Regions from separate parts of the Polaromonas sp. P5_D5 genome, predicted to be linked through region 1. Evidence: riboswitches for the same ligand, from Rfam matches in the RefSeq annotation. Region 1 holds a riboswitch; the other holds the start of a gene.
The links. Region 1 has a riboswitch for S-adenosylhomocysteine ahead of ahcY (adenosylhomocysteinase). Riboswitches for the same ligand answer to the same signal wherever they lie in the genome.
Positions count from the first base shown of each region.

Region 2: linked by a shared signal. The riboswitch ahead of metH (methionine synthase) and the one ahead of ahcY (adenosylhomocysteinase) in region 1 are both predicted to bind S-adenosylhomocysteine.

Region 1 covers NZ_JBFUMJ010000011.1:231-15,903, reverse strand. Annotated here, with positions in the region: gene metF (methylenetetrahydrofolate reductase [NAD(P)H]) at 1-508, opposite strand, end outside; gene ACXJKE_RS22875 (TlyA family RNA methyltransferase) at 517-1,551, opposite strand; gene ahcY (adenosylhomocysteinase) at 1,712-3,142, opposite strand; S-adenosyl-L-homocysteine riboswitch at 3,246-3,318, opposite strand; gene ACXJKE_RS22865 (DUF3592 domain-containing protein) at 3,794-4,201, shown strand; gene ACXJKE_RS22860 (HAD-IIB family hydrolase) at 4,198-5,019, shown strand; gene ACXJKE_RS22855 (MFS transporter) at 5,135-6,382, opposite strand; gene ACXJKE_RS22850 (TetR/AcrR family transcriptional regulator) at 6,489-7,070, shown strand; gene ACXJKE_RS22845 (Bug family tripartite tricarboxylate transporter substrate binding protein) at 7,172-8,143, opposite strand; gene uvrA (excinuclease ABC subunit UvrA) at 8,455-14,325, opposite strand; gene ACXJKE_RS22835 (ABC transporter substrate-binding protein) at 14,526-15,638, shown strand.
Region 2 covers NZ_JBFUMJ010000004.1:102,511-118,183, forward strand. Annotated here, with positions in the region: gene ACXJKE_RS16885 (HdeD family acid-resistance protein) at 1-485, opposite strand, end outside; gene ACXJKE_RS16890 (M23 family metallopeptidase) at 553-1,764, opposite strand; gene ACXJKE_RS16895 (glycine zipper 2TM domain-containing protein) at 1,942-2,742, opposite strand; gene ACXJKE_RS16900 (hypothetical protein) at 3,044-3,226, opposite strand; gene metH (methionine synthase) at 3,325-6,144, opposite strand; S-adenosyl-L-homocysteine riboswitch at 6,160-6,256, opposite strand; gene ACXJKE_RS16910 (Crp/Fnr family transcriptional regulator) at 6,350-6,958, shown strand; gene ACXJKE_RS16915 (Bug family tripartite tricarboxylate transporter substrate binding protein) at 7,029-8,012, opposite strand; gene ACXJKE_RS16920 (homocysteine S-methyltransferase family protein) at 8,257-9,303, opposite strand; gene ACXJKE_RS16925 (rhodanese-like domain-containing protein) at 9,483-9,875, shown strand; gene recQ (DNA helicase RecQ) at 9,993-11,885, shown strand; gene ACXJKE_RS16935 (glycosyltransferase family 2 protein) at 11,936-12,970, opposite strand; gene ACXJKE_RS16940 (serine O-acetyltransferase) at 12,960-13,472, opposite strand; gene ACXJKE_RS16945 (amino acid ABC transporter substrate-binding protein) at 13,963-14,937, shown strand; gene ACXJKE_RS16950 (amino acid ABC transporter permease) at 15,023-15,673, shown strand, end outside.

The DNA.
Region 1 (15,673 bases):
AATACTGTGTGATGGCCGAGTTGGCGCCGGCCTTGACCTTTTGCACAAAGGCCTGCAAGTCGGCATCGGCCGATCTGGCCTGGGGATGGATTTCCGGGTAAGCGGCCACTTCGATGTGGAAAGTGTCGCCGGTTTCAGCGCGGATGAAGGCCACCAGGTCGCTGGCGTAGTGGAACTCACCGCCCGCGCCGTAGCCGCTGGGCAGGTCACCGCGCAGGGCGACCAGGCGTTTCACACCCATGATTTGCAAGGTGGTGAGCTGCTGGCGCACCGTGGCCTTGGTGGCGCCCACGCACGAGAAATGGCAGGCCGCCGCCACGCCTTCGGCCAGGATTTCGTTCACCGTGCCGAAAGTGCCGTCTTGCGTGGAACCACCCGCGCCAAACGTCACCGAGCAAAACTCGGGCTTGTGCGCATAGAGCGCCTGGCGCGCCACACGCAGCTTCTCGGCGCCTTCAGGTGTCTTGGGCGGGAAGAATTCAAAACTGAGGGGAAGATTCAGGCTCATCACGGATCTCACTCGTCGTTATTTGTCGTGTCGGTTTTGCTGTCACGCCGCTTGCCACGCGCAGGGCCAGGCTGGCCGGCATGCGCAAGTTCGGAGTCTTCGTGCGGCGCGCGGGAGGCGCGCATTTCGCTGCGTGGCACGCGCTTGGCAATCTTGCGCTGCGGTGCGGCCGGCAGTGGCTGGTCTTCGCCCGCCACGTCCTGGCCCTTGACAGCCTGGATAAAAAATTCGCGGTTGCCGTCGCCGCCTTCAATCGGCGACGCCAGCCAGGCTTTCACTTCCAGTCCCAGCGCTGCGCAGGCATCGCGCAAGCGCTTTTCGACAAACTCGAAATGCGCCGGGTCACGCACGATGCCGCCCTTGCCGATCTGGCCGGGCTGCAATTCAAACTGCGGCTTGACCAGCATGAGCAGGTCGCCGCCCGGCTTGAGCAGGCGAACCACGGCGGGCAACACCAGCGTGAGCGAGATGAAGGACAAATCACCCGTCAGGAAGTCGAAGTTGGCTTCTGCGGCTGGGCTCGCTTCATCCAGGTCGGCGTCATCCCCATCGCCATCGAAGTCATCCGGAAAATCCATGTCGCCGCTGTCGCCCGCATGGCCGGCCACCAGGTCGGCCGCGGTCATGGAACGGGCATTGAGGCCCTCGACGCAAACCACACGCGGGTCTTCACGCAGGCTGGCGTGCAGCTGGCCGTGGCCCACATCGACGCCCACCACCTGCAATGCGCCATGCTGCAGCAGGCAGTCGGTAAAGCCGCCGGTGGACTGGCCCACGTCAAGGCAGCGCAAGCCATCCACCTTCAGGCCGGTAGCTTTCAGCGCGCCTTCGAGCTTGAGCCCGCCGCGCGAGATGTACTTGGCTTCGGTGGTGTCCAGCAACTGCAGCTCAGCGCCGGGCGGAATCTCGTCGCCGTTCTTGGCGACCTTCTTCCAGGCAGCGTCGGCTTCAGGACGCCACTGCACCCCCGAAGCGATCAGGCGCTGGGCCTGCGAGCGGGTGGCGGCATGGCCGTGTTCGACGAGGAATAGGTCAGCGCGCATGTAGTGTCTTCCGGTATTCCAGCAACAGCCTTAAGGGCGTAGCGAGCGGCCCGAGAGCAAGGCGCGGGCGTCAGGCAACCGGAATGCACTTGAGGTGCATGAGGATTGCCTGATCGGGACCCGCAACGCCGCTATCGGGTCGCGCAGTAGCCAGGAAAAATCAGTAGCGATAGGTGTTGGCCTTGTACGGGCCGGCTTTAGAGACACCGATGTACGCAGCCTGCTCGTCGCTCAGTTCAGTCAGCACAGCGCCAACCTTCTTCAGGTGCAAACGGGCAACCTTTTCGTCAAGATGCTTGGGCAACACATAAACCTTGCCCACTTCGTACGCATCTTTCTTGGTGAAGAGCTCGATCTGCGCGATGGTCTGGTTCGCAAAGCTCGACGACATCACGAAGCTCGGGTGGCCGGTGCCGCAACCGAGGTTGACCAGGCGGCCCTTGGCCAGCAGGATGATGCGCTTGCCGTCCGGGAAGATCACGTGGTCGACTTGCGGCTTGATCTCTTCCCAGGTGCATTTTTCGAGCGATGCGACGTCGATCTCGTTGTCGAAATGGCCGATGTTGCAGACGATGGCCTGGTCTTTCATCTTCGCCATGTGCTCATAGGTGATGACGTTCTTGTTGCCGGTGGCGGACACAAAAATGTCAGCCTTGTCGGCAGCGTATTCCATGGTCACGACCTTGTAACCTTCCATCGCGGCCTGCAGGGCGTTGATGGGGTCGATCTCGGTCACCCACACCTGGGCGCTCAGTGCGCGCAAGGCTTGTGCGGAGCCCTTGCCCACGTCGCCGTAACCGGCCACGAGTGCGACCTTGCCGGCGACCATCACGTCGGTGGCGCGCTTGATCGCGTCAACCAGGGATTCGCGGCAGCCGTACAGGTTGTCGAACTTGCTCTTGGTGACGGAATCGTTCACGTTGATGGCGCGCAGGGCCAGCGTGCCCTTGGCCGACATTTCATTCAAACGCAACACGCCGGTGGTGGTTTCTTCAGTCACGCCGATGATGTTTTTCAGGCGGCGGCTGTACCAGGTCGGGTCTTGCGCCAGCTTGGCCTTGATCGAATTGAACAGGCAGATTTCTTCTTCGCTGCCGGGCTTGGAAATGAGGCTCGCGTCTTTTTCGGCCTTGGTGCCCAGGTGCATCAGCAGCGTCGCGTCGCCGCCGTCGTCCAGGATCATGTTGGGACCTTCTTCAGGCGTGCCCTTGGCGCCGCTGAATTCGAAGATCTTGTGGGTGTAGTCCCAGTAGTCGGCCAGGGTCTCGCCTTTGATGGCGAACACCGGCGTGCCGGCGGCGGCAATCGCGGCGGCGGCGTGGTCTTGTGTCGAGAAAATATTGCACGAAGCCCAGCGCACTTCAGCGCCCAGGGCTTGCAGGGTTTCGATCAGCACGCCGGTCTGGATCGTCATGTGCAGCGAACCGGTGATGCGCGCGCCCTTCAGCGGCTGCGCCTTCGCGAATTCTTCGCGGATGGCCATCAGGCCGGGCATTTCGGTTTGCGCGATGTTCAGTTCCTTGCGGCCCCAGGCGGCAAGCGAAATATCGGCAATGGTGTAGTCGGTGGAAGGTTTCAGGACGGCGCTCATACGGTTCTCCAAATTCAAACGTCAACTGGGCAAAATCGCCACGGGCAAGGCGCTTTCGAAACAGCGGGGGAATTCAGTCATTCACCCGGCTTGAGAGAGCACTTGCGGGTGAGCGTGGTTGCAATGAAGTCCTGAGCCTGGTCCACATGGTGTGGCTTGCAACGCTCCTCAGGAAGCCACGATTATACCGAACTCCCCCGTTCAGGCTCACTTCGTGTAGCCTGCTCCCCCCTCAAGGGGGCGGCGCCTGGGGCCGGCGAAGCCGGACCCTCGGCCCCCGCTGGTGAAATACGCCATCACCGATCGCGCCCAAAGAACGCTTCAACCCGCATGGGCCGCGGAACCGGCTTTGCCGGGCCGCAGGCTCAGTCCCCTGCAAGGGGAAAAGGGCTACACGCAGTGAGCCCGATAGGGGTGTGCCAATTTTTCGGCTTTGCCGGGCCGCAGGCGGGCGGCCCCCTCGAGGGGGCAGGGAGCTACACGCAGTGAGCGACCGTGGGGGCCCACACCATGCGAGAATTTCACCATGCAAGAGTCCGCAGCCCGCCACTTTCGCCCCTCTTCCGTAGGGCATCCAGGTTTCGGGGCGGCCTGATGTACCCCCGTCTGGCGCCCGTCTACTGTGCCTTGTTCCTGATCATGGGTGCGGGAATGAGCGCCAGCTTCGCATCAAAGGCATACCGGGCCTTGCAAACCCTCGATTGGGAAACAGGCAGCGCGCAAATACTTTCGTCCAGCGTAAAGGCCACGTCCGACAAGCGAGCCAGTTGCTATGAGCAGCTTGCCACCTATAGCTACAAGGTGCAGGGCCGAACCTTCACCGGCCAACGTGTGCGCGCGGCGGACAGCTGCCTTTCGAAGGAAGAGTCCGAGCTATTCGAGGCTGCGTTCAAGAAAGGCGACACGGTGGCCGTGCGCTACGATCCCGAAAATGCCTCCGAAGCGGTGCTCGAGCCCGGGGAACTGTGGTTCAACGATTGGATCCAGGGGATCGCGGGCTTGTTGATCACAGGCATTGCCGTTCTGATGGGCATCGAGATACTGAGAAAGCAACGATGAAGGACCTCACATCCTGGGCGCTCACCGAGCGCGCACAGATCACCGGCGTCTTCACCGACATCGACGACACACTGACCACCGAGGGAGCGATCACCGCCGATGCGCTGGAGGCTTTGGGTGCGTTGAATGCCGCCGGGCTCAAGGTGGTAGCCATCACCGGGCGGKCCGTAGGCTGGAGTGAGCCCTTCGCGGCAAGCTGGCCGGTCGATGCCATCGTGGCGGAGAACGGTGCGGTGGCGCTGCTGCCGGCGCAGGTTTTAGACAAAAAAGCCCCGCAAGCCGCACCAGTCTTGCGCAATCAGCTATCAAAAATATACCAACAGGATTCCGCGACACGCGCTGCCAACTTCGCCCGCATGCGGGCCGTGCTGGCGCGCATCGAGCGCGAGATGCCGGGCGTCACCCGCGCCACCGACTCGCCGGGCCGTGAAACCGACATCGCCATCGATCACAGTGAGTTTGTGCAACTGAGCGACGCGCAAATCGCGGCGGTGGTGGCACTGATGAAAAGCGAGGGCATGCACGCCACCGTCAGCAGCATCCACATCAACGGCTGGTATGGCAGCCACAACAAGCTCGAAGGCGCGCGCTGGATCGTCCGGCAGCTCTGGCAGCGCGACCTGGACGCCGAGATGGATCAATGGGTCTATGTGGGCGATTCGACCAACGACCAGCTGATGTTCAAGACCTTTGCCAACAGCGTGGGTGTGGCCAACATCGCGCGCTTTGTGCCGCAGCTGGCGCACCTGCCGCGCTATGTCACCCAGGGCGAGCGCGGCGCAGGTTTCACCGAAATGGCGCGCGCTTTACTGGATTAACAACCGCGGCTGCCCCGCGTTACCTCAGCGGGTGCCGCGGATCGGGCTTTGCCCGGCCGCAGGCACCGTCCCCTGAAGGGGAAGGGACGCTACACGAAGTGAGCGTCAGCAGGGGTTAGCTATATTGGCGGCGCACTGAGCCCCAGCGCAACCAGGCGCCGAGAGCCGCTACCGCCAGAACCAGCGCGGCATAACCCTCTACCGTAGCGGGCAGGCCCAACGGTGCGATCAAGCGGCCTGCCAGCATGGCGGGCACGCTGAAGGCCAGGTAGCTGATGGCGTACAGCGCAGAAAACAACTCCGCCCGCTGGTGCGGCTGTGCCATCGGCGCCAGCGTCTGCACCTGCGCGGAGAAAGCCGAGCCGCCGCCGAAACCGGCTAGCGCCGTCCCCGCGAAAAACAGCGCCACGGAACGGGTGGCCAGCGACAGGACCACCAGACCTGCACCCACGGCAAGCAAGCTCATGCCGATGGCGCTCATGCGCACGGGCGAAAAGCGCCTCAACAAAGTCGGCGAAGCAGCGCCCAGGCCGAAGAAGGCCGCAATGGCCAGGCCGTTAACGATGCCGTCGTGGATGCCAAAGATTTGCTGCAGCACGGAAGGCACCAGCGACAGGTACAGGCCCGCAAGCGACCACACCGCCAGCATTGTCGGCACGCCGCGCACAAATTCGGCGCGCGCCTGCACCGGCACCGAGATGCGCGGCACCAGCGAAGCCAGCGCGCCGGGGCGCGGCGTGACGCTTTCGGGCAGGAACAGCGTGGCCACCGCACCCACCACGCAGATGGCGACCAGCACGCCAAACACCAGCGGCACCGGGTGCAAGGTGAACTTGACGGCGATACCGGTGAGCAGCGCGCCCACGGCCAAGCCCGCCAGCGGCGAGACGCTGCCGATCATCGCGCCCAGGCGTTTTTGCGCAGCGGGGGCGGCCTCCACCACCGCCGCCGTCAGCGCGCCGCCGACCATGCCGGTGGCGATGCCCTGCACGATGCGCGCAGCAATGATGCCGTTGATGCTCCCGGCCAGCAAAAAAGTCAGCATCGCGCCGGCCTGCAGCAGCAAGGCGGTAAACACCACAGGCCGCCGGCCGATGTGGTCAGACAGTGAGCCAGCCACCAGCAGCGAGGCCAGCAGCGCAATCGCGTAAATCGCAAACGCCACCGTCAGCAGCGCAGGGGAAAAACCCCACTGCTGCTGGAAGACGACGAACAGCGGCGACGGCGCACTGCCCGCCACGAAGAACGCGAACAACAGGATCGCCAGCAGGGGGAAGGCGGCTGCGGGCGGCAGTTGCCAGTGGGCCGCCGTCGGGCGGGATGGTTGCAATGAGGGATCGGCGGGAGCAGCAGGGGTAGCCATGGGGAACGCTCAACTTTCTTAAAGCTAATTTATTCGCGTTTGCAAATTCTATACCCGTTCAAAAATTAACGCAAACATCGTTGCTTTTAGGCTAGAATTCGCCCTGATGAGCACCCTCCAAACGCCCCAGAACAAACGCCCCGGCGGACGCAGCGCCCAGGTGCAAATCGTGGTGCGCAAGGCGCTGGAAGAACTGATTGCCCAGGAGGGCCGCGACAAAGTCACCGTGCCGGCCGTGGCCGAGCGCGCCGGCGTGAGTGCTTCCAGCATTTACCGGCGCTGGGGCGACGTGAACGGCCTGCTCGGCGAAACCGCCCAGCAGCGGCTGGACCCGAACCGCCCCCTGCCTGAGACGGGCGACCTGAAAGCCGAACTCACGGCCTGGGCCAAGGAACTGATCAACCACCTCAACAAGCCAGGCAATGCCTCACTGCTGAAGGCCGCTGCCGCGCTGGCGGGATCAGAAGAAACCAATTGCCTGAAAAACCGCCGCAACGAAGCCACGGTTCTGGTCAAACGCGCCCAGGCCCGCGGCGACGCCACACCCACCGTACAGCAGGTGCTGGACCACATGATGGCCCCCATCATCTACCGTTTGATTTTTGGCGCCGGCGTTGAGCCGGCCTTGGCCGAACAACTGGCCGGCGAAGTGTTCGTGCTGGCTGGTATCCACGAAACTGGACGCTGAGCCCAAATCAGTGGGGCCGCGGAACCGGCTTTGCCGGGCCGCAGGCGCCGTCCCCTGCAAGGGGAAAAGGGCTACACGCAGTGAGTCCGATAGGGGTGTGCTTAATTAGGCTTAGCTAACCCAAGCTTGTCTATCAGCACTTTTTCGCGCCCAACTGTGTCTTGCGCAAACTTGGTGTAGTCGGCCGAGCTCAGGTAGTTGGGCAGCATGTCGTAGCGGCCCAGCGCCGCGACGTAGCTGGGTTCTTCCATTGCTTTCTTGAAGGCGTCGTGCAGGCGCTTGACCACTTCGGGCGGCGTGCCTTTGGGCGCGCCTATCCCGAAGGGCGAGTTCTGCACGATGTCATAGCCCAGCTCTTTCAGGGTGGGTGCGTTCGGGAATTTGTCGAGCCGCTTCTCGCCCCAGGTATTGAGCACGCGCAGCTTGCCCGCCTCGACCTGCGGCGCAAAACCGGTGCTGTCGGCGCCTGCCATCAGCTGGCCGCTGACCAGCGCCAGCATCAGGTCGGCGCTGCCTTTGTAGGGCACGTGCTGCAATGTGATGCCCGCTTTTTGCGCGATGAGTTCGGTCGTCAGGTGCGGGCTGGTGAGTGTGCCCGTCGAGCCGTAGGTCAGCTTGCCGGGGTTGGCCTTCGCATAGGCGACAAAGTCGGCCCAGGTCTTGAAAGGGCTGTCGGCCGGCACCACGATGCCGAAGGCGTAGCCGGTCACGTTGATCACGTAGCTGATGTCCTTGACCGGGTCCCAGTTGATCTTGGTGGTGTAGCCAAGGCGGAACACGCCCAGCGGAATCTGCGCCAGCGTGTAGCCGTCGGCCTGCGCGCTTTGCAGTTGCTGGGCCGGCAGGGTGCCGCCCGCGCCGGGCTTGTTCTCAACGATCACCGTCTGGCCCAGAATCTTCGAGGCATTGTCGGCAAGCGAACGCATGGTGATGTCGGTGGGCCCGCCCGCCGGGAAGGCGATGATCAGCTTGATCGGTTTGACCGGGAAATTTTGCGCATGGGCCGCACCCCACGCGCCGGCGAGTGAAATGGCCAGGGCGGCGGTGATCTGCAGTAAAGGGCGGCGTTGCATCGGTGTATCTCCTGATCCTGAAAGTATGGCGGCTTGAGCCCATATCATGCGTGCAGCAAGCCGCCATCGCATCAGGGCAACACCTGAAAGGTTGTCACGTCGGTGTCAGCACTTTCTTCGGCGTTTTGGGTGTTTTAAGCGTTTCAACCATACAGGACCAGCGCAAGCAGCTATTAATTCAATAGCAAAGCCTGCCGCAGCGTTGACTCCATCTCTGCCAGCAGGGGCCGCGGAACTGGCTTAGCCAGGCCGCAGGCGCCGCCCCCTCGAGGGGGGAAGGTGCTACGCGAAGCGAGCATCCGACGGGGGTGCTATCTGTTCAATACGCTTCCCAAGGCTTTCCCGGTATGCGTGCCGAGCTTGACGACAGCCTCGGGCGGAGCCGAAGCCACCACGCGTCCACCCGCATTGCCGCCGTCCGGCCCCAGGTCAATCACCCAGTCGGCTTCGGCGATCACATCCAGGTCATGTTCGATCACCACCACGCTGTGGCCGCCGTTGACCAGGCGGTGCAACACATGGATCAGCTTTTCCACATCGGCCATGTGCAGACCCACCGTGGGCTCGTCCAGCACGTAGAGCGTGTGCGGCGCCTTCTGGCCGCGGCGCGTGATGTCGTCGCGCACCTTGCTGAGCTCGGTCACCAGCTTGATGCGCTGCGCCTCGCCGCCCGAGAGCGTCGGCGACGGCTGCCCCAGGGTGAGGTAGCCCAGGCCCACGTCTTTCAGCAACTGCAACGGGTGGCTGATGTTGGGCATGGAAGAGAAGAAATCCACCGCCTCGTCCACTTCCATCTTCAGCACGTCGCCGATGTTTTTGCCGCGCCAGGTCACGGCCTGCGTTTCGGGGTTGAAGCGCGCGCCGTGGCAGGTTTCGCACAGCACCTTCACGTCGGGCAGAAAGCTCATGCCGATGGTCCGCACCCCCGCGCCTTCGCAGGTGGGGCAGCGGCCTTCGCCGGTGTTGAACGAAAAGCGCCCGGCACTATAGCCGCGTGCGCGGGCTTCCAGCGTGTCGGCAAAGAGCTTGCGTATCGTGTCCCAGAAACCGATGTAGGTAGCCGGGCAGGAGCGCGGCGTCTTGCCGATGGGCGTCTGGTCGACTTCCAGCACGCGGTCTACCACCGCATAGCCCTCGATGCGTTCGCAGCCGGTCCAGTCGGGCGTCTTGCCCTTGTCGTCGGCGTCGCGCCCAGATTTGGTCGAGCGCTGCATGACGCCCGCGTGCACATTGGTCAGCAGCACATCGCGCGCCAGCGTTGATTTGCCGGAGCCCGATACACCCGTCACCGCCACCAGGCGGTACAGCGGCACGGTGACCGACACATCCCTGAGGTTGTGCAGATCGGCATTGACCACGGTGAGCCAGGAGGTGAAAGGCCCGGCCGCCGCCGGCGCCGCATTGTGCAGTGCGCTGGCATTGGCGGCGGCGGCTTTGAGTGCGGCTGCCTTGAGCGTGGCCGCCTTCTGCTTGCTCACCGGCTTGGCGCTCACGTCAACGGGCGCTTCTTTCACCGCGGCCAGGGGTGCCACGCCCTTGCGTGTTTCGCGCCGGATCTGTAGCGGGTGAATAAGCGGGTTGGCAAGGTAGCGTCCCGTCAGAGATTCCGGCACAGCCGACAATTGCGCCGCCGTGCCTTGTGCGACCAACGTGCCGCCGCGCTTGCCTGCGCCGGGGCCGATGTCGATGATGTTGTCGGCGCGGCGAATGGTGTCTTCGTCATGCTCGACCACCACCAGCGTGTTGCCGCGGTCGCTGAGTTTGCCCAGCGCGCTCAGCAAAATCTGGTTGTCGCGCGGATGCAGGCCGATCGTCGGCTCGTCCAGCACATAACAAACGCCTTGCAGGTTGGAGCCGAGTTGCGCCGCCAGGCGGATGCGCTGCGCCTCGCCGCCCGAGAGCGTGGGCGCGCCACGGTCCAGCGTGAGGTAGCCCAGGCCCACGTCTTCGAGAAACTCGAGGCGGCTTTTGATTTCGGGAATCAGGTCGCGCGCGATGCCAGCCTCACGGCCCAGCAGCGCGAGTTTTTCGACCCAGCCCCGCACGTCCGTCACCGACAGCGCTGCGATGTCGGCAATGCCGACACCCGCGAACTTCACCGCGCGGGCCTTGGCATTGAGGCGCGTGCCTTCGCAGGTCGGGCAGGCGGTGCCGGCCACGTCTTCCACCTCGGGCTCGGCAAAACTTTGCTCGCGGCCCTTGTTGTCGTCGTCCATCACCGAGTCATCAAACACCTTGCGCTGTTCTTTGGTGAGCTTCACGCCCGTGCCCACGCAGTCGGGGCACCAGCCGTGCTTGCTGTTGTAGCTGAAGAGGCGCGGGTCCAGTTCGGCATACGAGGTGGCGCAAATCGGGCAGGCGCGCTTGGTCGAAAACGCGATCAGCTTGCCGATGTTTTTGGCGCTGGCGCCGGCCATCATCGCGCCGCGCAGGCCGTCGAGCGGGGCCAGCACGTGGACCACGCCCTTGCCGTGTTCCAGCGCGGTCGCCAGCGCGGCGCGCAAGGCGGCTTCGTTGTCGGGCGACACATGGATATCGGCAATCGGCAACTCGACCGTGTGTTCCTTGAATCGGTCAATGCGCGGAAAGCCCGTGGTCGGCAAAAATTCGCCGTCGATGCGCAGATGCGTGTAGCCGCGTGGGCGCGCCCAGTCGGCCAGCTCGGTGTAGACGCCCTTGCGGGCAATCACCAGCGGAGCCAGCAGGCCGATATGCTGGCCGCGGTAGGTCTTGATCAGCTGTGCGGCAATGCTCTCCGGGCTTTGCGGCATCACGGCTGCGCCGTCTTTGGTGCAATGCTGGATGCCCAGCTTCACATACAGGAGGCGCAGGAAATGCCACACCTCGGTCGTCGTACCCACGGTGGACTTGCGGCCGCCGCGCGAGAGGCGCTGCTCGATCGCCACGGTGGGGGGAATGCCGTAGACCGCATCCACTTCAGGCCGGCCGGCCGGCTGCACGATGCTGCGTGCGTAGGCGTTCAGCGACTCAAGATACCGCCGCTGCCCTTCGTTGAACAGGATGTCAAAGGCCAGCGTGGACTTGCCCGAGCCCGACACGCCGGTCACCACATTGAACTTGCCGCGCGGAATGTCGACCGACAGGCTCTTGAGGTTGTTCTCTTTGGCGTTGACGATCTGGATCAGGTTGGAAAACGCCGGCCGTGTGGCCCAGACCTTGGGACGCGACTCTTCAACGCCGTGCACCTTGCCCATGGCCTGCTCGTATTCGCGCAGGGCGAGCGCCGTGTGTGAAGTCGGGTGCTGACGCACCTCCTCAGGCGTTCCCTGGGCCACCAGCAGGCCACCGCCCTCCCCGCCTTCGGGGCCCAGGTCAATCAGCCAGTCGGCCGAGCGGATCACGTCGAGGTTGTGCTCGATGACGATCAGCGAATGGCCGGCTTCGAGCAGCTTGCGCAGCGCGCGCATCAGCTTGGCGATGTCGTCAAAGTGCAGGCCGGTGGTCGGCTCGTCGAACAAAAACAGCGTGCCGCGGCCCGGTTGCCTGAGCGCCAGCGCCTGCTTGCTGGCGCTGGTAGTTTTGCTGGCGTTGGCGAGGAAACCCGCGAGCTTGAGGCGCTGCGCCTCACCGCCCGACAGCGTGGGCACGGGCTGGCCCAGCTTCACGTATTCCAGGCCCACGTCGACGATGGGCTGCAGCGCGCGCACCACTTCGCGGTCTTGCGCAAAGAGGGCAATCGCCTCGCTCACCGTGAGGTCCAGCACGTCAGAGACATTGAGCAGGCGCGGCTTGACGTCGCCAATCGCCTTGCGCTCAATCGTCACTTCAAGGATCTCGGCGCGGTAGCGCTTGCCGTCGCAGTCGGGGCAGCGCAGGTAGACGTCGCTCAAAAACTGCATCTCGACATGCTCGAAACCTGAACCGCCGCAGGTCGGGCAGCGCCCGTCACCGTTGTTGAAGCTGAACTTGGTGGCGGTGTAGCTGCGCTGTTTGGCCAAGGGCGCCAGGGCGAAGAGGTCGCGCACCGCATCCCACGCCCCCACATAGCTGGCCGGGTTGGAGCGCGCCGTCTTGCCGATGGGCGACTGGTCAACAAACACCACGTCGGTCAGGTGGTCGGCGCCCATCAGGCGGTCATGCAGGCCTGGCGTTTCAGTCGCCTTGCCGAACTGGCGCAGCAAGGCCGGCGCCAGGATGTCCTGCATCAGCGTGGACTTGCCCGAGCCGCTGACGCCGGTGACGCACACCAGGCGCTGCAGCGGAAAATCGACGGTCAGGTTCTTCAGGTTGTGGTCACGCGCGCCTTCGAGGATGAGGCGCGGGGTGTTGTCGGTCACCGCGCGCTTGAAGCCCATGCCCACCTGCTTGCGCGAGCCGAGGTAGGCGCCGGTCAGCGTGTCGGCATGTTTGATGTCGTCGGGCGTACCATCAAACACGATCTGGCCGCCCTTCTCGCCCGGGCCCGGGCCCATGTCGATCAGGCGGTCGGCCGCCAGCATGACAGCCGGGTCGTGCTCGACCACCACCAGCGTGTTGCCGGCGTCACGCAGGCGGTGCATGGCCTGGGTGATGCGGTTCATGTCGCGCGGGTGCAGGCCTATGGAGGGCTCATCGAGCACAAACAGCGTGTTCACCAGCGAGGTGCCCAGCGCAGTCGTGAGGTTGATGCGCTGCACCTCTCCGCCTGAGAGCGTGCGGCTTTGCCGGTCGAGCGTGAGGTAGCCGATGCCGACGTCGCAGAGGTATTTGACGCGGGTCTGGATTTCTTCGAACAGCGACTTCAGCGCCTGCAGCTCGGCGTCGTCGCCCATCACGTCGAGTGACAGGCCGCTGAAGAACTGTCGCAGCCTGTCGATCGGCAGGCGCATCAGGTCGTGCAGCGCCAGGCCCGGCAGGGCTTCGAGCTGTTCACGGCTCCAGTGCACGCCCACCGGCATGAAGCGCTGGCTGGGCGGCAGCACCGCATCGGCGGCTTCTTTGGAACCGAGGCGCCAGAGCAAAGACTCGAGCTTCAGACGCGCGCCGCCGCAGGTTTCGCACTGCGTATAGCTGCGGTATTTGGACAGCAGCACGCGGATATGCATCTTGTAGGCCTTGCTTTCAAGGTATTCGAAGAAGCGCTTGATGCCGTACCACTGCTTGTTCCAGTTGCCGTCCTTATAGCCCGGTGTGCCGTTGATGACCCAGCCCTGCTGCTCGGGCGTGAGCTTGTACCAGGGCGTGTCGCGCGGAACGCCCGCCGCTTCGGCGTGGCGCAGCAGGTCGTCCTGCGCTTCTTTCCAGGCCGGGGTCTGGATGGTCTTGATGGCGCCGGCGCGCAGGGTCAGTTTGTCGTTGGGAATCACCAGGCCGTAGTCGACACCGATGACACGGCCAAAGCCGCGGCAGGTTTCGCACGCGCCCATGGCCGAGTTGAAGGAGAACAGCGAAGGCGTGGGGTTGGTGTAGCGCAAGTCGCTGTCGGGGCAATGCAGGCCGGTGGAGAAACGCCACATGACATCGGGCTGACCGTCCTCAGCGTGCTGCACATAGATATTGAGCCTGCCGCCGCGTTTAAGCGCGGTCTCGATGGCTTCCATGACCCGGGCTTTTTCCACTGCGTGCGTGCGAAAGCGGTCTGCCACCACATCCAGCAACTTGTGCGGACCGGCGGGCGTGGCGACGTCGCGCTGGGCATGAACGCGTGTAAAGCCGCTGACAGAGAGCCACTGCTCGACCTGTTCGGCACTGGTGTTGCCGGGCAGTTCGACCGGGAAGGTCAGCACGACGCGTGGGTCGCCCTCTTTGGTGCGTGCCATCAGTTCGGCGTAAATCGATTCGGGTGTGTCGTGGCGCACGTTCTGCGCAGTCTGCTTGTCGAAGAGCTGCGCGGCGCGCGCGTAGAGCAGCTTCAGGTGGTCGTTGAGCTCCGTCATGGTGCCCACGGTGGAGCGCGAGCTGCGCACCGGGTTGGTCTGGTCGATGGCGATGGCGGGCGGCACGCCTTCCACCTTGTCGACGGCCGGCTTGTCCATGCGATCCAGGAACTGCCGCGCATAGGCAGAGAAGGTTTCCACATAACGGCGCTGGCCTTCGGCAAACAAGGTATCGAACACCAGGGAAGATTTGCCCGAGCCGCTGGGGCCGGTGACGACCGTCATTTCACCGGTGCGAATATCCAGATCGAGGTTTTTGAGGTTGTGCTGGCGCGCGCCGCGAATGCGGATGATTCCCTGGGACATGAGTGCAGTCTTTCCTGAAGAGGTCAAACATTCTAGACAGGGCAACCGGCTGTGCAGGGCGTAGGGATTAATGTCCTTTTTGCACACTTTTTGCTACGCCAATTAGGGCGGCTTCTGGTTTTCCTGATCGCATTTTTTGCGCTTTCATGCTTCACTTATGGATACATCATTTCACCCCGGATGGAAACACTGTGAACAACATGACAAAACTCAGCAGATGGTGCGCCGCCATCGCGATGGTGGCCGTGGCCCAGGCCAGCCATGCGCAACTCCTTGTCGGGCAAACCGCGGGGTTCACCGGTGCCGTGGGCGCCGGCGTCAAGGAAACCACGGAAGGCGCCAAGCTCTACATCGACGCCGTCAATGCCAAGGGCGGTGTGGGCGGGCAAAAGATTGAACTGGTGTCACTCGACGACAAGTTCGATCCCAAGCTGGCAGTCGAAAACGCACGCAAGCTGATTGAAGAACAAAACGTGCTGGCCATGTTCCTGACCCGCGGCACACCCCATACCGAAGCCATCATCCCGCTGCTCGACAAGAACGGCGTGCCGCTGGTTGGCCCCTCCACCGGAGCCATGGTGCTGCACCAGCCCGTCAAAAAACATGTGTTCAACGTACGCGCCACCTACCAGCGTGAAGCCGAGAAGGCGGTCACCCACCTGCATTCCATGGGCATCACGCGTATCGGCATCGTGTATGCCGACGACAGCTTCGGCGCTGACGGCGTGACGGGTGCGCAAAAAGGGCTGACGACTGCCAAGCTGCAGCCCGCTGTACTGGAAAAATTCGACCGCTCCAAACCCGACTTCGGACCCATCGCACCCAAGGTTTACCAGTCCAATGCGCAGGCCGTCATCATGGTGGCCTCAGGGCAGGCTGTGGTCGACGGCATCAAGGCCTTCCGCGCGGGTGGCTCTACGGCACAAATCGTGACGCTTTCGAACAATGCCTCAGGCGGCTTTGTGAAAAGCCTGGGCGACAACGCCCGCGGCGTGATCGTCACGCAGGTGTTTCCGTATGAGCGCTCCATCGCCTTTCCCATGGTGAAGGAGGCACAGGAGCTGGCCAAGGCCAAGGGGCAAGCCGACGTGAGCCCCGCGATGCTGGAAGGTTTTGCCGCCGCAAAGGTGTTGGTGGAGGGCTTGCGCCGGGCAGGCGCCAAACCCACGCGCGAGAAACTCCAGGCCGCGCTGGAAGGCATGCGCAAGCTGGATATCGGCGGGCTTGAGGTGAGCTACAGCCCCGAGGACCATACCGGGCTGGACTTTGCCGATCTGTCCATCATCGGCACCGATGGAAAATTCAAGAGATAAATAGCACCCCACTGCCGACGCTCACTTCGTGTAGC
Region 2 (15,673 bases), on a different contig from region 1:
GTGCAAAAAGACACGTTCATCGCGGAAGGCAGGGGCCAGTCGGTCACCAGCAATATCGCCATGACCAGATAACCCCAACCGATGATGTTGGAGATGCGCCAGTTCGGATACCGGATCAAAAGACTTGACGCAATGCGGACCAGTCCATTGAAGGTAAATGCGGCGGCGAAAAGAACGCCTGCAGCAATCGAATTGTCCCAGGGGAAGTCCAGCAGCAGACAGGCAAACACCACCATGGCCGCGCCGCGCAACATTTCAAAGCGCCGCCGCGCACGCGTGTGTGTGGTGCCTATCACCAGTTCCACCAGGCCTTGCAACAGCAACACGGCGCCGAACACCCAGCCGGCCATGTCGGTCACACCATCGACCAGGTCTATCAGCACCACGACACCCAGCAACACCGCGAGCAGGCCCGCCACCAGAAAGATCTTCCAGCGCTTCACGAGCGCATCGCCGCCAAAAAGGGTTAGTGCAAGTCTGAACATGTTGGTACGGTGGCCGCCGGGGCCGTGCCACGCGTCAAGGGAATGCGTAGCTCGCAGCGCCCAAGCTTCACTTCAAAGAGGGGAAATCAACCACGTAGCCATTCATGGGCAGGGTGGCGCGCTGAATGGCCTGCTGCTGCGGCAATGCCGTCCACACCACTTTGCCCTGATCGGTCACGTCCGTAGCAACCCCCCTGGCCGTAAACGCGTCGATCACGTAGGGCACCCCTTGCGATGACAAGGGGCCGATGCCGTCCGACACATGGAAATGCAGGTGCGGTGCAGTGGTGTTGCCGGAATTTCCCAGCAGCGCCAGCACCTGGCCGCGCTTGACGCGGTCGCCGACACCCACCTTCAGCGAGCCCGGCTGCAGATGTGCATAAAACGCGTAGTAGCCACGTCCCAGGTCCAGGATCACATGGTTGCCCGTCACGTTTTGCATGGTCGTGTCGGGCGGCAAGGCGTTAGGCACCCGCTCAGGCAGCCCGTCGAGCACGGAAACCACTTTGGCATCCGCTACGGCAATCGCTTTTTGCCCATAGGTCGGCCAGTTTTCGTTCTTGTTGCTGTCGCCGTTGCTTTGCTGCGAGTTCGCGTCTATCTTGATCCAGTCGATTGCAAACCGCTGGCTGACGTAGAGAACGCCGTTCACCGGGATGCCGGCACGCCGGTGCGGAACCTCCCTGCAGCAGCCATTGAACGCAACCCAGCCGGAGCCCTCAAGCGGAGGGCCGATCAACGGCGCGGGCCGAGTGCTGACAGACACGGTGCCACCGGTTTGCGACGTCTGGACAAGGCCTTCACTCGCAGGTTTGACGGCGGCCGTGAGCCTGACTTCAGGTGCGGAGGTCACCACGCGATGCGACAGGGCTTTGGGGAGAGCCTGGCCGGCCTCCAGCACTACGTCAATCCAGAACAAACCGGCCTGTGCCGCGCCGATGCTGTCACCGCCCGCGCCGTCCAGCAACGAAAAAGTGCCGGCAACATCCGCCCCGGCGACGGTGGTCAACACCTTGCCGGAAGCGGCATCCAATACCTCCAGCGATACCAGCTTGACCGGCGCGGCCCGCGCATTGGTGACCTGCAGCTCGTAGTCGATGTGCACACGCCCATCAGCGCCGCGAAAAGGCACGGGGCGTGAGGCGGCGCTCAGCAGTACGGGTGTGTTCTGGTCGTGCGCACCGGCAAATTCCAGGTTGTTCAGTCCGGGTTTGGGTCCTGCCGCGAAGGCGTGCAGACTTCCGGCAAGTACCAGCACGGCCACAAAAAAACGACGCATGCGATCCTCCTTGTGATGGCGGGGCCATCATAGCGCCAAGCATCGCACCGTCGAAGCATAAGAGGGAGCGTGCCGCGCGAAGGAATCCCGCGCGGCATCAGAAGGGAGACTCAACGGGTCAAGCGCCCACACAAGCAGGCGCACTAAAGCTTGCGCGCCTTCCGGTCTCTGACTAGATCAGCGGTTGCTGTAGCCGGGAGACTGCTGCTGCGTGACCACGGGGGCCGGCGGCGGTTTGGGGCCGTAACTGGCGCCGTCCTGGGTCCGCAAGGTCGCCCCTTCCACCGTCACGCGGCTGCCAACACTGGGAGCTTGGGCAACTTCTACCAGGCGGTGAGAACCGTCTTCCATGCGCACGCCGACCTGGTAAACCGTTTCCTTGCGAACATGCCCTTCGATGGCGTTGCCAGCGAAACCGCCACCCACCGCACCCAGGATGGTGGCTGCCGTACGCCCACCACCATGGCCGACCTGGTTACCGAGCACGGCGCCCAGCACGCCACCCGCCACAGCACCTACGCCAGGGCCGGCCGGCTTGGTGGAGCGCTCAACCGGCGTCACCGATTCCACCGCGCCGCACACATGGCACACAGGCGCCGGTGCTACGGCGACCGGTGCAGGATAAGGAGCCGGCGCGGGCGAAATACCCGCATAACTCGGGGCGGGTGCCGGTTTTGGTGTCGGCTTGACCACTTTCTTGGTCGGCACGGGCGCGGGCTTGGCGGGTGCGGCAACCGGCTTTTCAGCCATGTCGTCCGCCGCATTGCTGGCCGCGGCCATGGGCGGCGCCACTAGCGGCGCGGCTTGCGGTGCTGCGAGTGCCACCGGCGTCGCCGTGACCGGGTTGCGCATCTGGTAAATCATGGTGCCGCCCATGGCCAGAACGGCCACTCCCAGTATGCCGACGGCGGCCCACAAGGGCTTGCTGGCCGACGGGGCCTGCTGGCCCGGCTGAAGAGTTTCGGTGGATGTGTTCATGGCAATTCCCTCTGGTGAAATCAATCGGTCCCGTGGCGGGAGTTCATCTATGGTTGTTCAACGTTTCCCATGCCGCGAAGGTAAACACGCTTTGGCAGGCGGCTGTGTATTTATGTAAACGCAGGTTATTTTCCGGCAAAGTCGCCGTAAACGCGAATTGCAACGGTAACGCGGCCTGTTGTTCCTGGAGACGCCCACAGAATCCAGCGAAGCGGTCCGCGGAAGGCGGCGCACAACGCCAAGAGGGTTTTCGGTGGAAGTGAATCCCGTATCACTCCCATTTGCCCCAATGACATCGACCTTAACGTGGCCGGGCAGCGGCCTCAACATCGGTAAGGGAAACTATTGTCTCGTCGCCGTACTTTTCTGCAAGCATTGTCTCTACTTCTTCATAGCTATGTGCGTAGAACGTTTCATGCACGCCCGGCTCGTCTGAATTCTTCTTCCACACGATCGCAAGGTACTCTTTAAGCTGCTTGTCCATCTGCCACCTCATTTTTTAAGGCATGTACCACTATTGCAAAAGCCGCCGATCGTGGCGCCTGATCCCTGCAGCAGCGCTTCGAGTTTCATTAGTGGCTCTTAAAGATTCGGTGCCAGCAGGCGCTGCAACTCGCCGGCCTTCAGGCCGCGCCGCTTGGCCAGGTCCTGCAGCTGGTCGTCGCCGATCTTGCCGACGTTGAAGTAGGCGCTTTGCGGGTGGCTCAGATAAAAGCCGCTCACACTGGCCGCCGGTGTCATGGCCAGGCTTTCGGTCAGCGCCATGCCGACCTCTTCGGCCTTGAGCAACTCGAACATTTCTTTCTTGACGCTGTGGTCCGGGCAGGCCGGATAACCTGGCGCCGGGCGTATGCCCTGGTATTTTTCGGCGATCAAGGCTTCGCTGTCCAGTGACTCGGCCGGCACATAGCCCCACAAATCCTTGCGTACGCGCTGGTGCAGGCTTTCGGCAAACGCTTCGGCCAGGCGGTCAGCCAGCGCCTTGAGCATGATGGACGAATAATCGTCGTGGTCATCCAGGAAGTACTTTTCCTTTTTCTCGGCGCCAATGCCTGCCGTGACGGCAAAAAGACCGATGTAGTCCGGAATTTTTGAGATGTTTTTGCCCGCAGCGCCCGCATATTCAGCGCGAGCAGCTATCAATTCAGGAGCAAGTACCTTGGGTGCGACAAAATCAGCCAGGCAACGGCTGGGGCGCATCACGCCGTCAATTGCGGTTTTTTCGGTTTGCTGGCGCAGGCCGTACCAGGTCATGGCCACTTCGCTGCGCGACTCGTCGGTGTAGATCTCGATGTCGTCGCCCACGCTGTTGGCGGGGTACAGCGCCATCACGCCGTTGGCGGTGAGCCAGCGGCCTTCGATCAGGCGCTTGAGCATGCGCTGCGCGTCGGCGTACACGCGCACAGCCTCGGTGCCCACCACCTCGTCTTTCAAAATGGCCGGGAAGGCTCCGGCCAGGTCCCAGGTCTGGAAGAAAGGACCCCAGTCGATGTACTGGGCCAGCTCCGACAGGTCGAAGTTCTTGAACACGCGGCGGCCAATGAACTTGGGCACGGGCGGTGTGTAGTGGGCCCAGTCCATTGACGTGGGATTGGCGCGGGCCTTGGCCAGCGGCCACATCGGTACCTGCTTTTTGTTGGCGTGCTGGGTGCGTACCTTGTCGTAGTCGGTATACAGCTCTTCGATGTATCTGGCGGCCTGGTCGGACAGCAGGCTTTGCGCCACGCTCACGCTTCGTGACGCATCGGGCACATACACCACCGGGCCTTCGTAGTGCGGGGAGATCTTGACGGCCGTGTGCACGCGGCTGGTGGTGGCGCCGCCTATCAGCAGCGGAATCTTCTTGATGCGGAAATGATCGTCCTTTTGCATCTCGGCGGCCACATACTGCATTTCTTCCAGGCTGGGGGTGATGAGACCCGACAGCCCGACGATGTCGGCGCCTTCAACCTTGGCGCGCGCCAATATTTCATGGCAGGGCACCATCACGCCCATGTTGACGACTTCAAAGTTGTTGCACTGCAAGACCACCGTCACGATGTTCTTGCCAATGTCGTGCACATCACCCTTGACCGTGGCGATGATGATCTTGCCTTTGGTCTTGACGTCACCGCCGGCGGCTTCGAGCAGCAGCTTTTCGGCTTCGATGTAGGGCAGCAGGTGCGCCACGGCCTGCTTCATCACACGGGCGCTTTTGACGACCTGGGGCAAAAACATCTTGCCCTGGCCGAACAGGTCACCGACGATGTTCATGCCGTCCATCAGCGGGCCTTCGATGACGTGCAGCGGCCGGCCGCCCTCCGCAAGGATCTCCTGGTAGACCTCTTCGGTGTCAGTCACGATGTGCTCGTTCATGCCGTGGACCAGCGCATGCGACAGGCGCTGGCGCACCGGCAGGGCACGCCATTCATTCTTCTTGCTGTCGTCCTTGGCGCCGCTCCTGGCAGTCTCGGCCACTTCAATCAGGCGTTCGCTGGGCGTGAGCTCAGGCTCGCCCGGCTTGTAGACCGGTGTGCGGTTGAGCACCACGTCTTCGACGCGCTCGCGCAGCACAGGGTCCAGGTCGTCGTACACGCCGACCATGCCGGCGTTGACGATGCCCATGTCCATGCCCGCCTGGATCGCGTGGTACAGGAACACGGTGTGGATGGCTTCACGCACCGGGTCGTTGCCGCGAAAGCTGAAGGACACGTTGGACACGCCGCCAGAGACCTTGGCGCCCGGCAGGTTCTGCTTGATCCAGCGCGTGGCGTTGATGAAATCGACCGCGTAGTTGTTGTGCTCTTCGATGCCGGTGGCGATCGCGAAAATGTTCGGGTCGAAGATGATGTCTTCGGGCGGAAAGTCCAGCTCGTCGACCAGCACGCGGTAGGCGCGCTCGCAGATTTCGACTTTGCGCTCATAGGTGTCGGCCTGGCCTTTTTCATCAAAAGCCATCACCACCGCTGCCGCGCCGTAGCGCTTGAGCAGCTTGGCCTGCTGCTTGAAGGGCTCCAGACCCTCTTTCATCGAGATCGAGTTGACGATTCCCTTGCCCTGGATGCAGCGCAGGCCGGCTTCGATGACGCTCCACTTGGAGCTGTCGATCATGATGGGCACACGCGCGATGTCGGGCTCACTGGCGATCAGGTTCAGGAAGCGCACCATGGCGGCCTGGCTGTCCAGCATGGCCTCGTCCATGTTGATATCGATGATCTGGGCGCCGTTTTCGACCTGCTGGCGGGCCACGGCCAGCGCCTGCTCGTATTCACCGTTGAGGATCATGCGGGCGAAGGCCTTGGAGCCGGTGACGTTGGTGCGTTCGCCAATATTGACAAACAGCGTGCCCGCGCCGATGGCGACCGGCTCCAGGCCGGACAGCTTCATGGGGGGAACATTGGGTAAAGATTCAGTTTCAGACACGGACTCACCTTGAGGCAAAGGTGAGCGTCGTTGCCGCAGGGGCCGCCGGAAGCCGCCGCCTGTAACCCAAGCCTGACGAACGCTTGTGTTCGCTGCAACGCTCCTTGGGTTACCATCATTTTAAGGGCTGAACGCCGCCCGCGCCATATCCTTGCACCAATGGCAAGAGATACCAACAAAAGTCCAGGGGATAGCCGGAGCCACCATGTTTGAAAACCTGTTCGGCAGAAAACAGCGGGGAACGCCCGATGCGCCCGAGTCCATGCGTCCCAAAGACCGCATGCGGGCCATTGAGGGCTCCAGCACGGCCGAGCTTGCCGCCAGGCTGCTGATTGCACCAACCGCCCTGATGCAGCTCACGCCCGAAGAGGCTTTCACTGTCGTCAGCTACATGACGCCGCGCAGGATTTCCGAGGGAACGACCTTCATCCGCGAAGGCGACAAGAGCGATACCGGTTATATGGTGCTGCTGCTCGAAGGCGAAGTCACTGTCGAAAGCATTGTGGTCAGCCGCCGCACGCCGGTCACCATCACGGTGCTGGGCCCCGGCAGCCTGATCGGCGAAATGGGCCTGGTCGACGGCCAGGCGCGGCTGGCGTCATGCACTGCCAGCAGCGACGTGAGCTGCGCCGTGCTGTCGCGCGCAGCGCTTGAAAAAATGGGGGAAGAGCAACCGGTGACTGCGGCCAAACTGATGTTTGCCGTTTCGCTGCGCATCGCCGAACGGCTGCGCGACACCAGCGAAAAACTCAAGATGTACAGCCAGCTGGTACAAGCCATGCAGCAGGAAATCGACCGGCTGATGCCGGGCTGATTTCCGTCTGGCAGAAAAGCGGGGAAGGCGCCAGGCTAGCCGCCCTTTCCGCCCTTTCCGCCCTTTCGATTTAGTCGAGCTTGATTTTGGCGACCTTGATCAGGCGTCCATAATCGGCGTGCTCTTTCATCACCATGTAGGCAAAGTCGGCAGAGCTCATGGGGCTGGGGGTCGCGCTCATGCGTGCAAACTTTTCTGCGGTATCGGGCGTGTTGAGCGCGTCGGCGAATGCCCTCTGCAGCTGGTCTGCCGTGGCTTTGGGGAGGTTGGCCGGGCCAAAGATGCCGAACCAGGTGCTGATGTGAAAGCCGGGCAACACGTCATTGATGGTCGGAATTTCCGTGAAGCTGCTGGAGCGGTTGATGGTGGTCACGCCAAAAGCGACCAGCTTGCCCGACTTGATGTTGGCGCTGGCAGAGGCCAGGTTGTCGAACATCAGGTCGGTCTGGCCGGACAGCAGGCCAGCCTGCGCCTGGGCCGAGCCGCTGGAAGGCAGGTGCACCACGCTGATCTTGGCCAGGCTTTTAAACAGCTCGCCCGCGAGGTGGCCGGCGCTTCCATTGCCGCCGGAGGCATAGTTCAGCCGGCCGGGATTCTTGCGTGCGTAGGCAATCAGGTCCTTGGTGTCCTTGATTTTCAGCCGCCTGGCCGTCTCGGCATTCATGACCAGCACGTTCGGCACCCGCGCCACCAACGTGATGGGCGTGAAGTCCTTCAATGCGTCGTAGGGCATGTTCGGGTAGAGCCATGGGTTGATGGCATGGGTGGCCACCGCCCCCATCACCAGCGTATGGCCGTCTGCAGGCGCCTTGGCGACGAGGGCCGCACCCACGTTTCCGCCGGACCCCGGCCGGTTGTCAACCGTGACTTCGGTTTTGAGCAGGGGACGCAGCTTCTCGGCCAGGATGCGCGCAGCGTTGTCCAGCGGGCCGCCGGCTGGATAGGGCACGACGATCGTCACCGGTTTTTGGGGCGACAGTTGTGCATGGCCTGCGAAAGCCGTCATCGCCAACGTGAATGCCGCTGCGGCCTTGATGAATAAACCCACCTTCATGATTTCCTTGGTTGTGTTGTGTTGCGTTGTTTTGCCGAACCATCAACGCTGCAGGGCGCAGCGCCGGAGAATGAAAACAGGGTTCGGCAAAGGGGCCTGACTATAGCCGCGAAATATGACTTTTCGGGACATCGCCGGGCACGTCATCTCATATGCATACTTATTAAGTACACGCGCATCAGAGAACCGGCTTTTTCGGCCACCCGACGGCATCACCCGGAAGTGATACGGGGCAGCGCTGCCCTCAGGCGGCCTCTTTGTAGAAGGCGCCGCGCTGCAGGGAGCGGCTGGCGACCGGCGCAACCGCATGGGCGATGGCACCTATGTGATCCGGAGTGGTGCCGCAGCAACCGCCCACGATGTTGACAAGGCCTTCCTCGGCAAACTCGCGCAGCAGGCGGGACGTCACGTCGGGTGTTTCGTCAAAGCCGGTGTCGCTCATGGGGTTGGGCAGGCCGGCATTGGGGTAGCAGCTGATGAAGGTGTCGCCGGCCACGCGGGCCAGCTCCTGGATGTAGGGGCGCATCAGGGTGGCGCCCAGTGCGCAGTTGAGGCCGACTGCCAGTGGTGCGGCATGGCGCACACTGTGCCAGAAGGCCGTCACGGTTTGCCCGCTCAGGATGCGGCCCGAAGCGTCGGTCACGGTGCCGCTGATGATCAGGGGCAGGCGCTCGCCGGAGTTGTCGAAGTATTCGTCAATGGCAAACAGCGCCGCCTTGGCATTGAGCGTGTCGAAGATGGTCTCGACCAGCAGCACGTCGCTGCCGCCCTTGACCAGCGCCTCCGTCTGTTCGTAATAGGCCTTGCGCAACTCCTCGAAGCTGGTGTTGCGCGCGCCCGGATCGTTCACGTCGGGGCTGATGCTGGCCGTCTTCGGCGTGGGGCCGAGGGCGCCGACGACAAAACGCGGCTTGTCGGGTGTTGAAAACTTGTCGCACGCGGCACGGGCGATGCGGGCCGACTCGTAATTCATCTCGACGGCCAGGTCGGCCATGTCGTAGTCGGCCTGCGCCACGGTAGTCGCGCCGAAGGTATTGGTTTCAATCATGTCGGCGCCCGCAGCCAGGTAGCCCTCATGGATGTCCTGGATCACGTCGGGGCGCGTCAGGCTCAACAACTCGTTGTTGCCCTTCACGTCCTTGTGGAAGTCCTTGAAGCGTTCGCCGCGGTACTGGGCCTCGTTGAGCTTGAAGCGCTGGATCATGGTGCCCATCGCACCGTCGAGGATGGCGATACGCTGTTCCAGGATGGCCGGCAGTTGTTGGCCGCGTGTGTAGATGATTGGCTTCATGGCCTCGATTTTAAGGCGCGGCAGCTTTTTCAGCAGACTTCGATGGGTTCTCTTCAACCAGCAGGGGCTGCGGAACCGGCTTTGCCGGGCCGCAGGCGCAGCGCCCCCTTGGGGGGCAGCGCATTACACGAAGTGAAAAGCGTGGGGCGTTAGACGACAATAGGGGTATTGCCCTGAACATGAAAAACTTTCAACCCAAAGAAGCCTGGACCTGGTTGCAGGCGCATCCCGACGCGCTGTTCGTGGACGTGCGCATGGAGATCGAGTCGCTGTATGTGGGCCGCCCACCGGGCGTGGTCAACGTACCGTGGTACGAATACCCCGACCTGCAGCCGGACCCGCAAAAGTTCGCCGACGCCGTGGCGCGCGAGGCCGCCGGCAAGGCGCAGCCGGTGCTGCTGATCTGCCGCTCCGGCAAACGCACGCTGGACGCCGGCAAGGCACTGGAAGCAGCCGGCTTCTCTGATGTGCAGCATGTGGTGCACGGCTTTGAAGGTGAGCTCGACGAACAGTTCCAGCGCTCCACCCTTTCCGGCTGGCGCTTTGACGGCCTGCCCTGGGAGCAGATGTAGCCGGTTTTCCCCGCTATTTATGTATCAAACAGGCCTCCAGCCCTTATGGATCTTGCGCAAGCAGCTCCTATTTTCATAGCGCTCATTTTCACCACTCCGACTTTCCGGCTTAACACCTTGTCTTCACTGCCCATTTCTGCGCCTTTGCCGACACCCCTGGACGTGCTCAGCCGGGTTTTTGGCTACGACAGCTTCCGCGGCCCGCAGGAGGCCATCGTGGACCATGTAGTTCGCGGCGGCGATGCCCTGGTACTGATGCCCACCGGCGGAGGCAAATCACTGTGCTACCAGATCCCGGCCATCGTGCGGCAAAACGCCGGCCACGGGGTCACGGTGGTGATCTCGCCGCTGATTGCGCTGATGCATGACCAGGTGGGCGCCCTGCATGAGGCCGGCGTGTCCGCCGCATTTTTAAACTCGACACAAAGCTTTGAAGAAAGCAGCCAGCTTGAAAAGCAATTGCTGCGCAACGAGCTGACGCTGCTTTACGCCGCGCCCGAGCGCATCAACACCCCGCGCATGAAAGGCCTGCTCGGCTCCCTGCATGAACGCGGCCTGCTCAGCCTGTTTGCGATTGACGAAGCGCATTGCGTGAGCCAGTGGGGTCACGACTTCCGGCCCGAATACCGGTCATTGAGCCTGCTGCACGAAACCTTCCCGAACGTGCCGCGTATCGCGCTGACGGCGACCGCGGATGCGCTGACACGGCAGGACATGATCGAGCGGCTCAAGCTGGAAGACGCATGCGCATTCGTCAGCAGCTTTGACCGGCCGAACATCCGCTACACCATCGTCGAAAAAACCGACGCCACGCGCCAGCTGCTGCGATTCATTGAAAGCGAACATGCCGGAGAAGCCGGCATTGTGTATTGCCAGTCACGCAAACGCGTGGAGGAAATTGCCGAGGCCCTGCAGGACGCCGGCCTCAAGGCCATGGCCTACCACGCGGGTCTGGACAGTGCCCTGCGCCAGCAGCGGCAAGACCGCTTCCTGCGCGAGGAAGGCACAGTGATGGTCGCAACGATTGCCTTCGGCATGGGCATCGACAAACCTGACGTGCGTTTTGTCGCGCACCTGGACATGCCGAAAAACATCGAAGGCTATTACCAGGAAACAGGCCGTGCCGGCCGCGACGGCCTCCCCGCCAACGCCTGGATGACGTACGGCCTGCAGGACGTGGTGAACCAGCGCCGCATGATAGACACCAGCGAAGCCGCCAGCGAAGAGTTCAAGCAGGTCATGCGCGGCAAGCTCGATGCCTTGTTGACGCTGGCTGAAGACACGCGTTGCCGGCGTGTCAGCCTGCTGCATTACTTCGGCGAAGACAGTCAGCCTTGCGGTAACTGCGACAACTGCCTGCAGCCGCCGGTGGTATGGGACGCGACCGAAGCCGCACGCAAGATGCTCAGTTGCATTTACCGCGTGCAGCAGGCCAGCGGCATCAGCTTTGGTGCAGGCCACCTGATGGACATCCTGCGCGGCAAGGCGACCGAAAAAGTATTGCAGTACGGCCACGACAAGCTCAGCACCTTCGGCATTGGCGCCGACCTGTCCGAAGTGCAGTGGCGTGGCGTGTTACGCCAATTGATCGCCAAGGGCATGGTGCGGGTCGACCCCGATGCGTTCAACACGTTGCAGCTGTTGCCTGATGCACGCCAGGTGCTCAAAGGCGAAGTCAGCGTGATGCTGCGCGAGCAGTCGGCCGGCGCCGGTGAACGGCGCAAAGGCAGTTCCAAAAAAGGCACCAAAACCTCCGCCAAAGGCATGGCCGAAGCCTCGCTCAATGCCGGTGCACTGGAGCGCCTGGCCCGCCTGAAAGCCTGGCGCGCCGAAGTCGCCCGCGAACACAACCTGCCGGCCTTCGTGATCTTTCATGATGCAACCTTGCGTGCCATTGCGGAACGCGCGCCGCAAGGCATTGCCGATCTCGAAGGCATCAGTGGTATCGGCGTCAAAAAACTCGAGGCCTACGGGGCCGAAGTGCTGCGCGTCTGCGCCGGGGCGGATTAGGCCCTCGCTTCCGATGGCCGATTCCCGTGCGGTGCCGGCAGCCCGGCCGCTTAAGTTGCGCCAGACGTATTGCGGATTTCGACGCTGTCTATGGCAGCCCGCGCAGGGCGCTGCGGTGTCAACAACCCGCGTACCAGGCCAGCGGCGTTAAAGCACCACGACACGACCGAGAACACGGCTTTGGTGGCGCTGCGTTTTCGCCATGCCATCAACAGGACGGGTGCTGCTGCAATGCCGGAGAAGGCTCCGATGCGCGCTGTCCACGGCATGGGAACCACCAGAACGGCAAGCAACACTGCCCACCACGCAAGCACGGCGACATACAGCCGCAACTCGCGCACCCGCGTTAGCACCAGCCCCAGGTGCGACTCACCCCAGGCCGCGCGCAGCACTTCGCCCAGGCCGCAGATGTAGCGGCTGCGCCAGCGGCGCACCAGCAATTGATAGGGAGGCGCATCGTGGCCATGGTGCCGCACGGAATCGGTGCCCAGGCGCCACAGCTTCCAGCCCCGGGCATGCAGGCGCATGGCCAGATCAAACTCTTCATAGCTGTGCAGGTTGCGGTCTGAAAAATACCCGGCCTGCTCCACCGCAGCTCTGCGATACAGGCCGCCCATGTCCAGCCGGTCCACCATGCCCGCCTGCATATGACCCAAACCGCGCTCCACGCGCGCCACGTATTCCAGGCTGCTGGTGTTCATTTCAACGACCTGCCCTCCCACGCCGGCCACGTCGGGGTGAGCCTGCATGAAGGCCAGCGCCTGCGGCAAAAACCCGGGCAGCATTTCCATGTCGCCATCCAGGATGTACACAAATTCGCCTGCCGAATGCTGGTAACCCAGCTGCGGGCCGATGCCGCAGCAGCGCTCATTGGCACGTGCCAGCTGCACGATACGGATGGGATAGGCAGACGCCAGCGCCACGGTGCGGTCGCTGGAACAGGAATCGGCCAGCACGACCTCGCCACCAACCATCCGGACGGCCGCCAGTGCACTTTCCACCGCGGCCACGATGCGCTTTTCTTCATTCAGGGCCTTGATGACGATGCTGACCGTGCAAGGCGTTTCGCTGGCTTCAGGAAGCATCGTCACGGCTCCTCAAAATAATGCGGGCCGGCACACCCACGGCAAGGGCTCCGGCGGGGACGTCGGTGATCACCACGGCATTGGCGCCAATGTCGACGTCGTCCCCGATCCGTACAGCCCCCAGGATCTTCGCGCCGGCGCCGATATTGACGCGGTTGCCGATGTGCGGCGCCTCGAGCGGCCTGTCGATACGCTGGTTGCCGATGGTGACGCCCTGGCGGATGATGCAGTCGTCCCCGATCACGGCCCGGCCATGCACCACAATCGCACCGGAATGCTCAATCACCAGGCGCCGCCCAATTTGGGCCGAGACGCCAATCGTGACGCCGCAAAACATTTCAGCCAGTTTGGCCAGCACCAAGTGCACGGCACCCAGCGGATAACGCACCAACCTGGACTGAAACCGGTAGCGCAGGTGCCCCAACCGGTACACCTGCAATGCCCAGAAGCCCAAGGACAAGACGCCTTCCTGCGCCACCCGCAAGTCTTCAAGAAAAGCCATTGTTATTGAGCTTTCGTAACATGCATCAAGACGTGAAACCCCTCCCCCGGCCGCAGGCTCCAACGGGGACCGCTCGGGTTTGGGGGATGAAGTCCGCGGCAAGTCCATCAGAACCCGACAAAAGCCGGAGCAGAAAATTCAGCCCTTGCGGAAATGCGGCGCAAGATTCGTACCAATGGACTCACCCGGAACTTGCCTGGCTGCGGTACCACCGGCGCAAGCAAGCTGTCGGAAGGCCATTGTGCCGGGGATGATTGGGGTTCCCTGTCAGCCGGATTCCCGCATAAGGTTATGCATCTTTCGCCGCGGTTAGCCTTTGCCTAGTAAGGGCTTGCCCTGAGAGGTACCCGCCATAGTTGGGCTAGCATCCGCCATTGGCATGGTTCGTGCTGATGTCGACCTACTTATTGACTGGAGAATCCTCGTGATCAAACTCGTAAAGAAACATGGACTTGTTGCCCTTGCAGCGGCCGGCCTCACTGTTGCGGCCATGGCACCTGCCCATGCCGGCAAGACACTGGACGCCATCAAGGCACGGGGCCAGGTCATCTGCGGCGTGAACGTCGGGCTGGCGGGGTTTTCCTCTGCCGACAGCAACGGCGCCTGGACCGGGCTCGACGTGGATGTCTGCAAAGCAGTCGCCGCCAGCGTGCTGGGCGACGCCAGCAAGATCAAGTGGGTTCCCCTGAACGCCCAGCAGCGCTTTACCGCCCTGCAGTCCGGCGAGGTTGATGTCCTGTCGCGCAACACCACGTTCTCGCTGACGCGCGACGCCTCTCTGGGCCTGCACATGACCGCCGTCACCTACTACGACGGCCAGGGCTTCATGGTCCCGGTAAAAAGCAAGATCAAAAGCGCCAAGCAGCTGAAAAACGCCACCGTCTGCGTACAGTCCGGAACCACCACGGAAAAAAACCTGACGGACTTCTCCAAGGCCAACAACCTCAACATGAAACCCGTCGTGTTTGAAAAGCAGGAAGCCGTCAACGCCGCCTACTTCTCCGGCCGTTGCCAGGCCTACACCACGGATGCATCCGGCCTGGCCTCGGTGCGCAACAAGGAAGCCAAAGTCCCGGCCGACCACCTGATCCTGCCGGAGCTGATCTCCAAGGAGCCGCTGGGCCCCATGGTGCGCCGCGGTGACGATGAATGGTTCGCCATTGTCAAATGGGTGATCTACGGCATGATCGAAGCGGAAGAATATGGCGTGACCCAGGCCAATGTCGATGCCATGACCAAGGAAAGCAAAGACCCGGTGGTCATGCGCCTGACCGGTAGTGGCGAAGACACCGGCAAGCTGCTGGGCCTGGACAAGGAATGGCTGGTTCGCGCCGTCAAGGCCGTCGGCAACTACGGTGAAATCTTCGACCGTAACGTCGGCCCCAAAACGCCCCTGGCACTGCCGCGCGGCCAAAACAATCAATGGAATAAAGGCGGCCAGATGTACGCCATGCCGGTGCGCTGAACGACTCCTTCCGATGCGCTGAACGCAACGGGCCGCTCGCAACCATCCGTTGACGAGCGGCCCGTTTTACTTGGGTAACCGCCTTATGTCCGAGCACTCCCTGATTCCCGCGCGGCCGGCGCCGGCGCTGCGGCGCAGAGTTTTTTCCTGGCGCAGCAAGCAGGCGCGCGCCGTTGTCTACCAGATCCTGGCCGTCAGCCTGATCGTCTTCCTCGTGTGGCTGCTCGTGAGCAACACCATGAGCAACATGAAGACGCGCGGCATCCAGAGCGGCTTTGATTTTCTGTTTCAGCCCGCCGGTTTCGACATCGGGGAAGGCTGGCTGAATTACGACTCGATTGATCCCTACTGGAAAGCCTTCCTCGTGGGGCTGGTGAACACGCTGCGCGTGGCCGTGGTGGGCATTGTGCTCACGTCCGTGCTGGGAACCCTGCTGGGCGTGGGACGCTTTTCGCGAAACGCCCTGATCCGCGGCCTGTGCTATGGCTATATCGAGATGTTCCGCAACATTCCGGTGCTGCTGCAGCTGTTGATGTGGTACCTGCTGTTCACGGAATACCTGCCGGCCATTGACCAGGCCCTGCATATCGGCAGCCTGGTGTATATCAGCAAGAACGGCCTGTCTTACCCCTTTCCGGTGTGGCATCTCGGGCAGACGCTGGCCCTCGTCGGCATGGCGGCCGGTGGTGTGGCGGGGTTTGTTTATGCGCGCCGGGCACGCCACCGCTTTGACCAG